2 regions of the Brachybacterium sp. AOP24-D1-21 genome follow, and region 2 is predicted to be linked to the other one. Evidence: riboswitches for the same ligand, from Rfam matches in the RefSeq annotation. Region 2 holds a riboswitch; the other holds the start of a gene.
What was found. Region 2 has a riboswitch for thiamine pyrophosphate ahead of ACT3UF_RS01280 (YkoF family thiamine/hydroxymethylpyrimidine-binding protein). Riboswitches for the same ligand answer to the same signal wherever they lie in the genome.

Region 1: linked by a shared signal. The riboswitch ahead of ACT3UF_RS14055 (bifunctional hydroxymethylpyrimidine kinase/phosphomethylpyrimidine kinase) and the one ahead of ACT3UF_RS01280 (YkoF family thiamine/hydroxymethylpyrimidine-binding protein) in region 2 are both predicted to bind thiamine pyrophosphate.

What each region holds. Positions count from the first base shown of each region.
Region 1 covers NZ_JBQSXX010000001.1:3,134,474-3,140,035, reverse strand. The annotation lists gene ACT3UF_RS14060 (MFS transporter) at 1-407, opposite strand, end outside; gene ACT3UF_RS14055 (bifunctional hydroxymethylpyrimidine kinase/phosphomethylpyrimidine kinase) at 404-2,038, opposite strand; TPP riboswitch at 2,030-2,123, opposite strand; gene ACT3UF_RS14050 (extracellular solute-binding protein) at 2,188-3,507, opposite strand; gene glgP (alpha-glucan family phosphorylase) at 3,545-5,562, opposite strand, start outside.
Region 2 covers NZ_JBQSXX010000001.1:263,015-268,576, forward strand. The annotation lists gene ACT3UF_RS01270 (ATP-binding cassette domain-containing protein) at 1-2,260, opposite strand, end outside; gene ACT3UF_RS01275 (ECF transporter S component) at 2,250-2,945, opposite strand; gene ACT3UF_RS01280 (YkoF family thiamine/hydroxymethylpyrimidine-binding protein) at 2,942-3,631, opposite strand; TPP riboswitch at 3,669-3,777, opposite strand; gene ACT3UF_RS01285 (protein-L-isoaspartate O-methyltransferase family protein) at 3,753-4,319, opposite strand; gene ACT3UF_RS01290 (MBL fold metallo-hydrolase) at 4,327-5,052, opposite strand; gene ACT3UF_RS01295 (ABC transporter ATP-binding protein) at 5,218-5,562, shown strand, end outside.

The DNA of each region.
Region 1 (5,562 bases), 2.9 Mb from region 2:
ATTCCGCCGAGGAACCTCAGCGCGAGGATGAGGGCGATCGTCCCCGCACCGAGGATCTCGTGGGTGGGCGTCATGGCGATCGCCAGCGCACAGGCGGCGGTTCCGGCGATCGCGACCCGGGTGGTGCGGGTGCGCCCGAGACGATCCGAGATGCGCCCGAACACGATCCCGCCGACGGGCCGCCCGAACAGCATCGCGACGACGATCAGGGACCCCGTCGAAGCTGCTGCCGCGGGCCCGGCGAGCACGACCATCGCCGGGGCCAGCGCGGTCAGCGGCAGGAAGACGTGGATGTTGTCCACCCAGTTGCCCACGACGCCGGCGCGCAGGGCGGCCCGGCCGGCCGGGGGGAGGCGCTCATCGGTGGTCGCGATCGGGGTCCCCGGCAGCATATGGGTCCCGCTCACAGCGCCCCCTCCAGGATCGTCTCGTGCTGGTCCGCTGGAACCGGTGCCGCCAGGCGCAGCGCCTGGTCGAAGAACTCCAGCTCATGCCGGCTGGCGAGGAGATAGGCACGGACCGCTGCGGAGCGGACCGCTGGGGAGGCTGTGGCGAGCTCCCGTTCGACCTGCTCCAGTGCTCCTTGCGTGGCGATGACGAAGCCCGGGTCACGGTAGGTGTCGAGCCAGTCCGCATAGGGGTGATCGCTCGGGACGGAGGGCAGTGTGGCCCCCGTCTGCGCGTACAGCCAGTAGCAGGGCAGCACGGCGGCGGTTCCCACAGCACGCTCCTCCCCGAGGGTGGTGGCCAGCAGGAAGTCGGTGTAGGCGCTGGTCACCGGGGAGACCCCGATCTCCTCCTGCTCACCGAGCCGGCCACGGTGCAGCGCGGACTCGACGGTGAGGCAGCTGCTCGCACCGCGGGCCCAGAACACCTGGGCCACGACATCGGTCGAAGCGGCCGAGAGCGCCGCGAGCGCGCGGGAGTAGCGACGCAGGTACAGCGAGTCCTGGGCGAGGTAGAACGCGAAAGCGTTCGGGGGCAGACTGCCGTCGACCAGCTGACGGACGAGGTCGGACTCCGCGATGTTGCGAGCGATGGGCTCCCCCGCAGCCCACAGCGCCTGCGTCCATGGCCCGGCCGGGGCGACGGCAGGCTCGATCCGCGCCGCTGCCGGGAGCGCGGCACCGAGCGCCGAAAGGATCTGGTCCGGGGAGTCGAGGATGGGTGGGACAGCTCCCGGACCGAGCCAGGGGGTGGATTCCCCGGCGGCCTGCAGACGGCGGGCGCGGTGGGAGTGGTCCACCGGACCGTGGCCGCTCCCGACCCGCAGCGCCTCCCCGTGGGAGATGGCCTCATGCAGCCACTGGGTGGACCAGGCGAGCGCCTCCTGCGGCGACTCCCCGCTGCCCAATCGGGTGGCGAGCGCCGAAGCGAGGGAGCATCCGGTGCCGTGGGTGCTGGTCGAGCTCACCCGCGTCGAGGGGACCGGGAGGCAGATGCCGTCGGGGCCCACCCAGGTGTTCGTCACCGTCGCGGAGTCCAGATGTCCGGTCTTCACCACGACGGCGACACCTGTCCGTGCGGCCCATCCTCGGGCCTGCTCGAGGGCGGCCCGCTCATCACGGGCGCGCTCGCTCCCCGTCAGGCGTGCGAGCTCCTCGATGTTCGGGGTCACGACGGTGGCGCGCGAGCAGAAGGTGATCATGGCCTGCTCTGCGTCCGGCGCCAGGAGGCTGTCACCACTGGTCGCGACCATCACCGGATCGACGACGAGGATCTGCGGGGGATGCTCGTCGAGCCACTCGGAGACCGTCGCGATGAGCGCGGCAGTGCCGAGCATGCCGGTCTTGACCGCATCGATCACCACATCGTCGCTGACCGCGCGGAGCTGCCGGTCCAGGAACGGGGCCGGCGGGACGTGGATCTCCCGCACGCCGCGGGTGTTCTGGGCGACGAGCGCGGTGACCACGCTCATGCCGTAACCGCCTGCGGCGGTGATGGATTTGAGATCCGCGGCGGTGCCGGCTCCCCCGGAGGGGTCCGTGCCGGCGATCGAGAGCACACGGGGAATTCGGGCAGGGTACGACGGAGCCATGGAGGACATCCCTTCGCTAGTACGAACTAGATCAGGTTCCACGGGTGTGATCTCAGCGTCGTACGACGCACCCCGTGTCCGCGGCCGAGTATAGACCCAGCTCTCGCTTCAGATCTCCGTGCAGCCCTCGCCGCTCCGTCGAGCCCTGCTCAGCCCATCGCCTCCCGGGCGGCCTGCTGCGCCTCGGGGAGCGCCTCGGCGGCGGTGGCCTCGCCACGGAAGATCTTCGCGATGCCCTGCAGAGCGGTGCCGGTGGCGATCGCCGAACGATCCCCCGTCTCGGGGCGCGCCGCGGACTCGGGCGCCTCGATCACCGAGACGTCCACCCCGGCCTCCGCCCAGCTCTCCTCCCAGGCGCCGCGCAGATCGCGATGGGCCGGGATGCCCAGGCGGTTCTCCGCGAGCACGCGCTGGCCGTCCGCGCCACCGAGCCAGTTCAGCAGCTCGGCGATCGCTGCGGCCCGCTCATCCTTCTTCGCCTCGACGCCGACGGCGGCGATCGCGTGGACCAGCGGGCGGGGGCCCTGGGAGCCGGCGACGACGGGATGGATGCCCCAGTCGAAGCTGCCACCGATCTCCTCGGCCAGGGTGTGCAGATCGTAGGTGCCCGTCTGCAGCAGACCGAGCTTGCCCTGGAGGAAGAGGTTCCGACACAGCGTCGGGTCCGCGGTGGTCTCCGACCCCGCCGGGCCGAGGTGCGAAGAGGCGAGATCGGCGAGGTACTGGACCGCAGCGGTGCCCGCGTCGGAGGCGAAGGACATCGTCCCGTCCTCGTCCTGCCAGCTGCCGCCCTGAGCAGCGATGAACGGTCCCAGCACCGCAGTACGGTCGGGATGCGCACTGAAGCCGAACGTCGCCCGGGTGCCGGGGTCGAAGCCCTCGTCCCCGGGGTGGCGGCCCTCCCCGTCGACGGTGATCGCGCGGGAGAGGTCCCGCAGCGGGTCCGTCGGCGCGCCGGGGTCGAAGCTCAGCGCGGTCGCGTCACCCTTGGCCGCGGCGACCAGGCCCTCGTGCGCGACCAGGATGCTCTGCTCCCAGAGCTGGGGAACACCCCACAGCCCGTCCTCGAGCCGATAGAGGTCCGTCGCGACGCCCTCCCACCGGGAGGAGGTCTCGCCGACGATCTCGCCGATCTCGAGCAGCCGCCCGCTGGCATGAGCCTGGGCGAGGTTCGCGGTGTTCATCCACAGCACGTCGGGCAGGTTCTTCGCCGCCACGTCCAAGGGCAGCTGGGTCCAGTAGTCATCCCAGCCGAGCACCTCTACCTCGACCGCGATCCCGGTGCTGTCGGTGAACTCCGCGAGGGATTCCTCGTACGCCGCCGCTGCCGCCTCGCTCCACACCCGCATCCGCAGCGTGTCGCCGTCCTCGAGCTCGACGGACCGATCCGAGGAGCAGCCGCTGAGCGCCCCGGCCCCGGCCAGTCCCATCGCAGCGGTGGTGAGCAGGAGCTGGCGGCGGGTCGGCACGGGGTCGGGGCCTTTCAGTGGTGGTGCGGCGGGTCGCTCAGGCGGTGGCGACCAGCCCGAGCTCGGCGCGGGAGGCCAGCACCGGGTGCTGCGGCGTGACCCGCACGGTGTAGCCCACCTCGCCGGGAGCGGCGAGCGCGAAGCGTGCGGCCCAGCGGCCGTCGTCCCCGCGCTGCAGAGGGATCAGCTGAGGATCGATGATCTCATCATCCGCGCCGATCTCACCGAGCACCGCCTCGATCAGCACGTCCGTGTCGCGAAGGCCGCCCAGCTCGACGTCTGCCACCAGCGTGACCTCGGCGCCGGTGGAGACCGTCGACCCGTCGGTGCCCTCGAGGGTCACCCCGCTCACGGCGATCGCAGACCAGGCCTGCTGCACTGCGGCCTTCCACTCGGTGAACTCGCCGGCCAGCGCCGGATCCGAGGCGAAGGCGGACGCAGCCCGGGCGGCAGGCAGATAGAGGTCGGTGACGTAGTCACGCACCATGCGTGCCGCGACGATCTGCGGGGCGACCTTGACCAGCGAGGAGCGGACCTTGGTCATCCAGCCACGCTGCATGCCGCGCGCGTCACGCTCGTAGAACAGCGGGACGATCGACTGCTCGAGGATCTCGTAGAGGGCCTCGGCCTCGATCCGGTTGCGCTCGGACTGGTCGGGGACCTCCGCGGTGGGGATGGTCCATCCCGCCTCGTCGTCCTTCATCTCGTCCCACCAGCCGTCGGACACCGAGAAGGTGAGCCCGCCGTTGAGGACGGCCTTCATGCCGGAGGTGCCGGAGGCCTCCTCCGGTCGGACCGGGTTGTTCAGCCACACGTCCGAGCCGGCGATCAGCACCGAGGCCATGCGGATGTCGTAGTCGGGCAGGAAGGCGATGCGATGGCGCACGCCGTGGTCATCGGCGAACTGCACCAGCTGCTGGAGGAACTCCTTGCCGGGGCGGTCGGCCGGGTGCGACTTGCCCGCCACCACGATCTGGACCGGACGCGACTCGTCCAGCAGGATCTTCTTGAGACGCTCAGGGTCCGAGAGCATCAGCGTGAGGCGCTTGTAGGTCGAGACGCGGCGGGCGAAGCCGATGGTCAGGGCGTTGGGATCCAGGATGTGCTCGGTCCAGGCGAGCTCTGCCTCGTCGGCACCGCGGCGCAGCCACGACTCCTTGACGTGATCCCGAGCCATCGTCACGAGATCCGCGCGCAGCGCGTTGCGGGTCTCGGTGAGCTCATGGTCGGTGAGGGTCGCCAGGGCGCTCCAGTCGCTCAGCGAGGAGATGTCGACGTCGCCGAGCGCCTTCTTGTACAGGTCATCCATGTGCGCCGAGGTCCAGGTGCGGCGGTGCACGCCGTTGGTGACCGAGCCGATCGGCACCTCGGGCACGTCGAAGCCCGGGTAGAGGTCCTGGAACATGCCGCGGGAGACCGCGCCGTGGAGCTTCGCGACGCCGTTGGCGCGCTGGGCGATGCGGAATCCGAGCTGGGCCATGTTGAACACGTCCCCGCCCTTCTCGATCCCGAGGGCGAGTGCGGCTTCGACGGGCAGCGAGGGGATCAGGCGGGACAGGCCCGTCTCGTCGGCGTCGAGGTAGCTGCGCAGCCGGGAGGCGTCGAAGCGGTCGATGCCGGCCGGCACCGGGGTGTGGGTGGTGAACACGGTGCCCGCCCGCACTTCGGCCACGGCCTCGGAGAAGCTGGCCCCGGCGTCGATCCGGCGGCCTACACGCTCGAGGCCAGAGAAGCCCGCGTGGCCCTCGTTGAGGTGGAACACGGTGGGTGCCGGAGCTCCGGTCGCCTGGGCGTACGCCTCGACGGCGCGGACGCCGCCGATCCCCAGCACGATCTCCTGGACGATGCGGTGCTCGTGGTCGCCGCCGTAGAGCCGGTCGGTGATCTGGCGGGCATCCTCGTCGTTGGTCTCGAGGTTGGTGTCGAGCAGAAGCAGGGGGACCCGGCCCACCTGCGCCTTCCAGACGGCGATGGCGACCTCACGGCCGCCCGGCATCGTGACCGAGACGGTCAGCTGCTCTCCGGCGGAAGTGAGCACGGGAGAGATGGGCAGCT
Region 2 (5,562 bases):
GCGACTCGAGCGCGAAGGCGAGCCTCTCGGCGCTGCGCACCGCATCGACCAGCAGCGCGAAGGCGCAGCGCAGCAGGTGACGGGCGCGCAATCGCGCCACCGCACCCTCGGCGGTGAGCGGCAGACGGACCCGGTGCGCACGGGTGAGGGTCTCCCAGCGGCGCGGCAGATCCTCGAGCAGTCTCCGTCCCGCCAGCAGCGCGTAGGTGTACCGGGGTGGCAGGTGAGCGTGCTGCTGGAGGCTCACCATCGTGCGCCGCGGATCGGCGGCGCGGGTGACGGTGAGGGCGCCGAGGCCGATCACCAGTGCCCGGAGGGCCAGGGCGGTGCCCAGCACGATCCCTTCCTCCGTGACTCGGATCGGCAGCTCCGGCCACGGTTCATGCCCGGGCCGGCCGAGCACGTTGACCATCAGCACGCCACTGGCGAACACCATGAACGGCAGCTGGGCCCGCAGCAGCCTGAGCGGTCCGAGCCGGCAGCCGATCATCGTCCCCGCCGAGAGCAGCAGGTACAGCAGCACCAGCGGCAGCGGGTCGGTCAGCAGGATGCAGACGATGCTGAGCGCGGTCAGCAGGCCGAGCAGCACGGTCGGGTTACGGCGCGAGAGCCATCCGGATGCGTCCCGTGGGCGGGCGGGCTCGTCGGCCGCACGGGCCCTCGCCACGGGCGGCTTCACCGCCGGCGCCGCCCCCGGGACCAGCGGTGCCGCCACGAGCCCCGCGCGCTGCAGCAGGCCGCGGTCCCGCAGCAGCGTCTGCGGTGACATCGGTCCGAGCAGCCGGCCGTCGGCGATCACCGCGACCGCATCGGCCGCGCGGACGGTGCGCAGGTCATGGGTGGTCATCACCACGCCGCGACCGGTCCCGGCCGCCTCCCGCAGCAGCGAGAGGACGGTCTGCTGAGCGACACGATCGAGGCCGTAGCCGGGTTCGTCCACGAGCAGCACGGGGCGCTGGGTCAGCAGCATCGCGCCGATCGAGAGCCGGCGCTGCTGACCGCCGGAGAGGCTGAAGGGACTGGCGTCCCGCTGCGCCTGCAGGCGCAGCCGGGCGAGCATCTCCTCGACCTGCTCGTGCCCGGCCCCGGACGCGGCGAGCTCCGCCTGCACGGTGTCGGCCACGAACTGCGCCTCGGGTCGCTGGAACACGAGCCCAGCCGCCGCACCGTCGACGGTGCCCGCCTGCGGGAGGTCCAGGCGGGAGAGCGCGCCGAGCAGCGTGGACTTCCCGGCGCCGTTACGGCCCACGACGGCGAGCAGACGCCCCGCATTCACGGTGAGCTCGACCTCGCGCAGCACGGTGCGGTCGCCGTGGCCGAGCTCGGCGCCCCGCACGGTGAGCAGCGGATCCGGCGTGGCCTCCGGGCCTGGGGACGGAGCCACCTCCCCGGACCCCCTCTCGGAGCTCAGCGTCTCCTCGACCTCCCCGGGCAGCCAGCACCCCGCCTCGCGCAGCGCGGCGCCGTGACGGGTGAGCACCACAGTCGTCGGCCCGTCGGCGAGCACCTGCCCGGAGGCGTCGAGCGCGATGGTCCGTGCCGGAAGTCCGGCCAGGCCCGACTCCCCCGCCCAGTCGTCGAGGCGGTGCTCCACGAGGATCGTTGCCACTCCGCCCTCGCGCGCAGCCCGCTCGACGCCGTCGCGCACAGCGCGCACGCCCTCGGCATCGAGCATCGCGGTGGGCTCGTCCAGCAGCAGCAGGCGCGGCCGGGCGACGAGCGCCGCGGCGAGGCCCGCACGCTGCAGCTGTCCGCCCGAGAGCGTCGCGGCCGGGCGGTCGGCGAGCGTCTCGATGCCCGCGTCTGCGAGAGCTTCGCGCACGCGCTTCCCGATCTGCGCGGGCGGCACGCTGCGGCTCTCGAGCGGGAGGGCGACGTCATCGGCGACCCGCGGGAGGCACACCCCGTCGGTCGGATCCTGACCGAGGAATCCGACGGTCCCCGCGGTGGCCAGGACCCCCTCGGCGATCGGGTCGATGCCGCCCACCCGCAGGGTGCCGGTGACCCGGCCGCGCTGGTGGGAGGGGAGCGCGCCGGCGAGCGCGCGCAGCAGCGTCGATTTGCCACAGCCGCTGGGGCCCAGCAGGAGCACCTGCTCCCCGGCCCGGATGCTCCCGGTCCAGGGGCCGACGCCGTCCCCCGAGGGCAGGACCACCTCGAGCTCCCGTGCCTCGACCACCGTCCCCGACTGCCCGGGGGCCGCCGCCTCCCTCTCGCCCGGCGCGGTGACCTCGGCGGCCGCTGCGGCCTCAGCGGACACGACGTGCCGGGATGCCGTCGTCGCCCTGCGCGGCGGCACCGATCGCGAAGTTCGCGAGCACGCCGGTGCGCTCCAGGGCGCGGACGATCACCCTGGCGAGCAGACCGCCGAGCACGATCCCGGAGAGCACCTGCATCCCGAGCCGCAGCGCGAGCAGGTCCTGGCCGTACCAGCCCATCCGGTAGGCGGTCCAGAAGAACACCAGGCCCGCACCGAAGGCGCCCGAGGCGGCGAACACTCCCCAACCGAACCGGCGGTAGCGGGTCAGGGCGAAGGGCAGCTCGCTGCCGATGCCCTGCAGCGCGGCGGCGAGCACCAGCATCGGGCCGACGGGGCTGCCGAGGAAGACGACCTCGATGATCGCGGCGAGCATCTCGGCGAGGATGCCCACGCCAGGGCGGCGCAGGATCGCCAGCGCCACCGGTCCCACCAATAGCCAGGAGCCGAACAGGACGTGCTGGGCGAGGTCCCCGGCGGGGCCCATCGCGATCGCGAGCCCGTTCCAGGCCTGGACGAACACCCAGTACAGGAAGCCGAACACGACACCGAGCACCACCACCAGCACGATCTCGCGCAGGGAGAGCCTCGGACGCCGGGCGGCACGAGCGGCCAGATCAGAGGCCTGCGAGGGAGTCTGGCCGGGAGCCCGGGAGGGGGTCTCTGCCGGAGTCTGTGCGCGGGTCATCGCGTCTCCTCGCCGAGCTCGCGCACCTCGTGGGAGGGGCTGTTCAGGGAGAGGGTGAGATGGCTGGTGACGTGCTGCACGCTGCGACCCACCTGCAACCAGCCGGCGACGGCAGTCGCGATCACCTCGCCGATGTCGCCCTCGAGGCGGGTGACGAAATGCTCGGAGCCGCGGAAGGTGCCCAGCTCCCGGGCGCGGTCGATCGCGGCGTAGATGTCGCGCATGTGGTCCGGCGCGGTGCCGTCGGCGGCGACCTGGTCCGCCAGCGGGTACAGCGCCCACTCCGCGGAAGCGAAACGGCCGGTGCGACGGGGCTCGGTGATCCCGACGTCGCGCGGGCCGGCGCCACCGGGAAGCTCGCAGGTCACCTCTCCCGGGCAGCCGCGCGAGAGGGTCACGGAGAGGGTGGCGTGGTGCTCGGTGCGGGCGAGGTCGTCTGCGAGGTCGATGAGATACCGCTGCAGGTGGGCTTCGTGGCCGCCGAGATAGGTGGAGACGTCCCCCGTCTCGCGCACCAGGCCGGTGAGGTCGAGCCGGGACAGGATGCCGACGAGCACTCGGGCGTAGTCATCGGTCATGACGGCTGCGGTGACCCTGGCGCCGACGCCGAAGCCGAGCGGGGTCTCGGTGGGATCCGGGGCGGTGCCCGGGAGGGTGGCGGGGGTGCCGACGGGAGTGATGCTCACGATCCGTGCCTTTCACGAGGGCACGGGCGCGCAGCGACGATCGCCTGGCGGAGCTTCCTGCGCCGGCATGATCCGGATCAGGTTCTACGGTCGGAGTTCGAGAACTCCCTCTCAGCCCGGCCTACCGGACTCCCGTGCACGGAAGCACCGTACCCCGATCCGGCGTCCCTGGAGCGCGGCGGTCCACGAACCAGTGGCTGGACCGGGCGGCGGCGGAGACCAGGATCCGGTCGAAAGGTCCGTCCGCCGGCGCCCCCAGCACCCCGGGGAGGGCTTCGCGGATCTCCGCGCGGCCGTCCTCGCGGCCGACGGTCCCGGCGAGCGCGGCACGGGCAGGTGCCAGCAGGCTCACCTGCCGCTCCACACCCACCACGCTCCCGGAGGGTCCGACGAGGTGGGCGAGCAGCGCCGTGGTCCAGCCGGAACCGGCACCGACGTCGAGCACGTGCTGCCCCTCACGCACATCGAGCAGGCGGAGCATGTCCAGCACCGTGCTGGGTTGGGAGTTGGTCTGGCCCACTCCGATCGGCAGCGGGGAATCCACGCCGGCACGGTCCCGCAGCTCCGGGGGCAGGAAGTGCTCCCGGGGCACCGCATGCATCGCGCGGGAGGCACCGTCGCCGGTCCCTGCTCGGTCCGCGGGGTCCCGCCGGTCCTCGGACCGGTTCCTGTTCCTTTCGGCGCTCATGGCGCGTTCAGCTCCCGGGGAGCTCGATGACCCCGTCGACCGGCCAGTCACGCACCTCCGTGCCCTCGGGAGCGAGGGCAGTGGCCTGGCGCAGATAGATCGGTCGGCCCACGTCGCTCGCAATCGCCTCATGCACGGGCAGGGCCAGCGTCGGGCCGACGGCGCGGAGGAAGTCGACGGTCTCGGACACTTTCGACCAGGGGGCGACGACGGCGAAGGCGAGCACGTCGATGCCGTGGAACTCCGGCAGCGGCTCGAGGGAATCTCCGGTCACGCCGAGCCGGGGGCCGTCCCCCGCGGAGATCACGAGACCCGAATTGCCGACCCGCGGAATGTCCGGGTGGATGATCGCGTGCCGGCCGCCGACAGCCTCGATCCGCAACGAGCCGTGGCCCTGGACCGCGGCAAGCACGTGCGCGTCCCCGGCGGCGAGCGGACGCAGCTGCTCGGGGCGCACCGCAGCGGCGCCGTCGACCGCCTCCCGCAGCTGCTGCGCGGTCTCGGGCTCCGCGATCACCTCGGCGGTGGTCGCCAGGCGAAGCACCTCGTCCAGCAGGGTGCGGTCCACGTGATCGGGGTGCTGATGGGTCAGGAGCACGGCGTCGATCCCTGTCAGCACCGCGGCGCCGAGGCCGCGCACGGCCTCGCCGCTGAAGCCGCCGGGATCGATCAGCAGTCGACGCCCGCCGGTCTCCACCAGCAAGCACGAGTGGACGAGGTGGCGGATCTTCATCGGTTCCTCCTGGGAATGGGTGCGACGGTCCCTCGAACCTATCGCCGCCGGCACCGTCTGCACAGGGGGCGGCCCCCCGGCGCGTGCTCGCCTCCACCGATCGGTGGAGGCGATCGTGGCTACTCGGTGGTACCGACTGCATCGCCGCGCTCCCAGACTCGAGCCATGACCAGCACACGGACCGCCCCGACCCCGGCACCCGCCGCAGACCCTCCGCCCGCCCTCGCCGTCTCCCACCTCGTGAAGTCCTACAGCGGCCGCCGCGTCGTCGACGATGTGTCATTCCGTGTCACCCGGGGCACGATCTTCGGGCTGCTCGGCCCCAACGGCGCCGGTAAGACCACCACCCTCGAGATGTGCACGGGGCTGCGACACCGCGAGTCCGGCACGATCGACCTGCTGGGCCTGGACCCGACGGCGCTCGGCAGCCGGGACCGCAACCGGGTGGGGATCGTCGCCCAGAGCGGCAGCGAGCGCGCCTCGCTCACGGTGCGGGAGATGGTCTCCCAG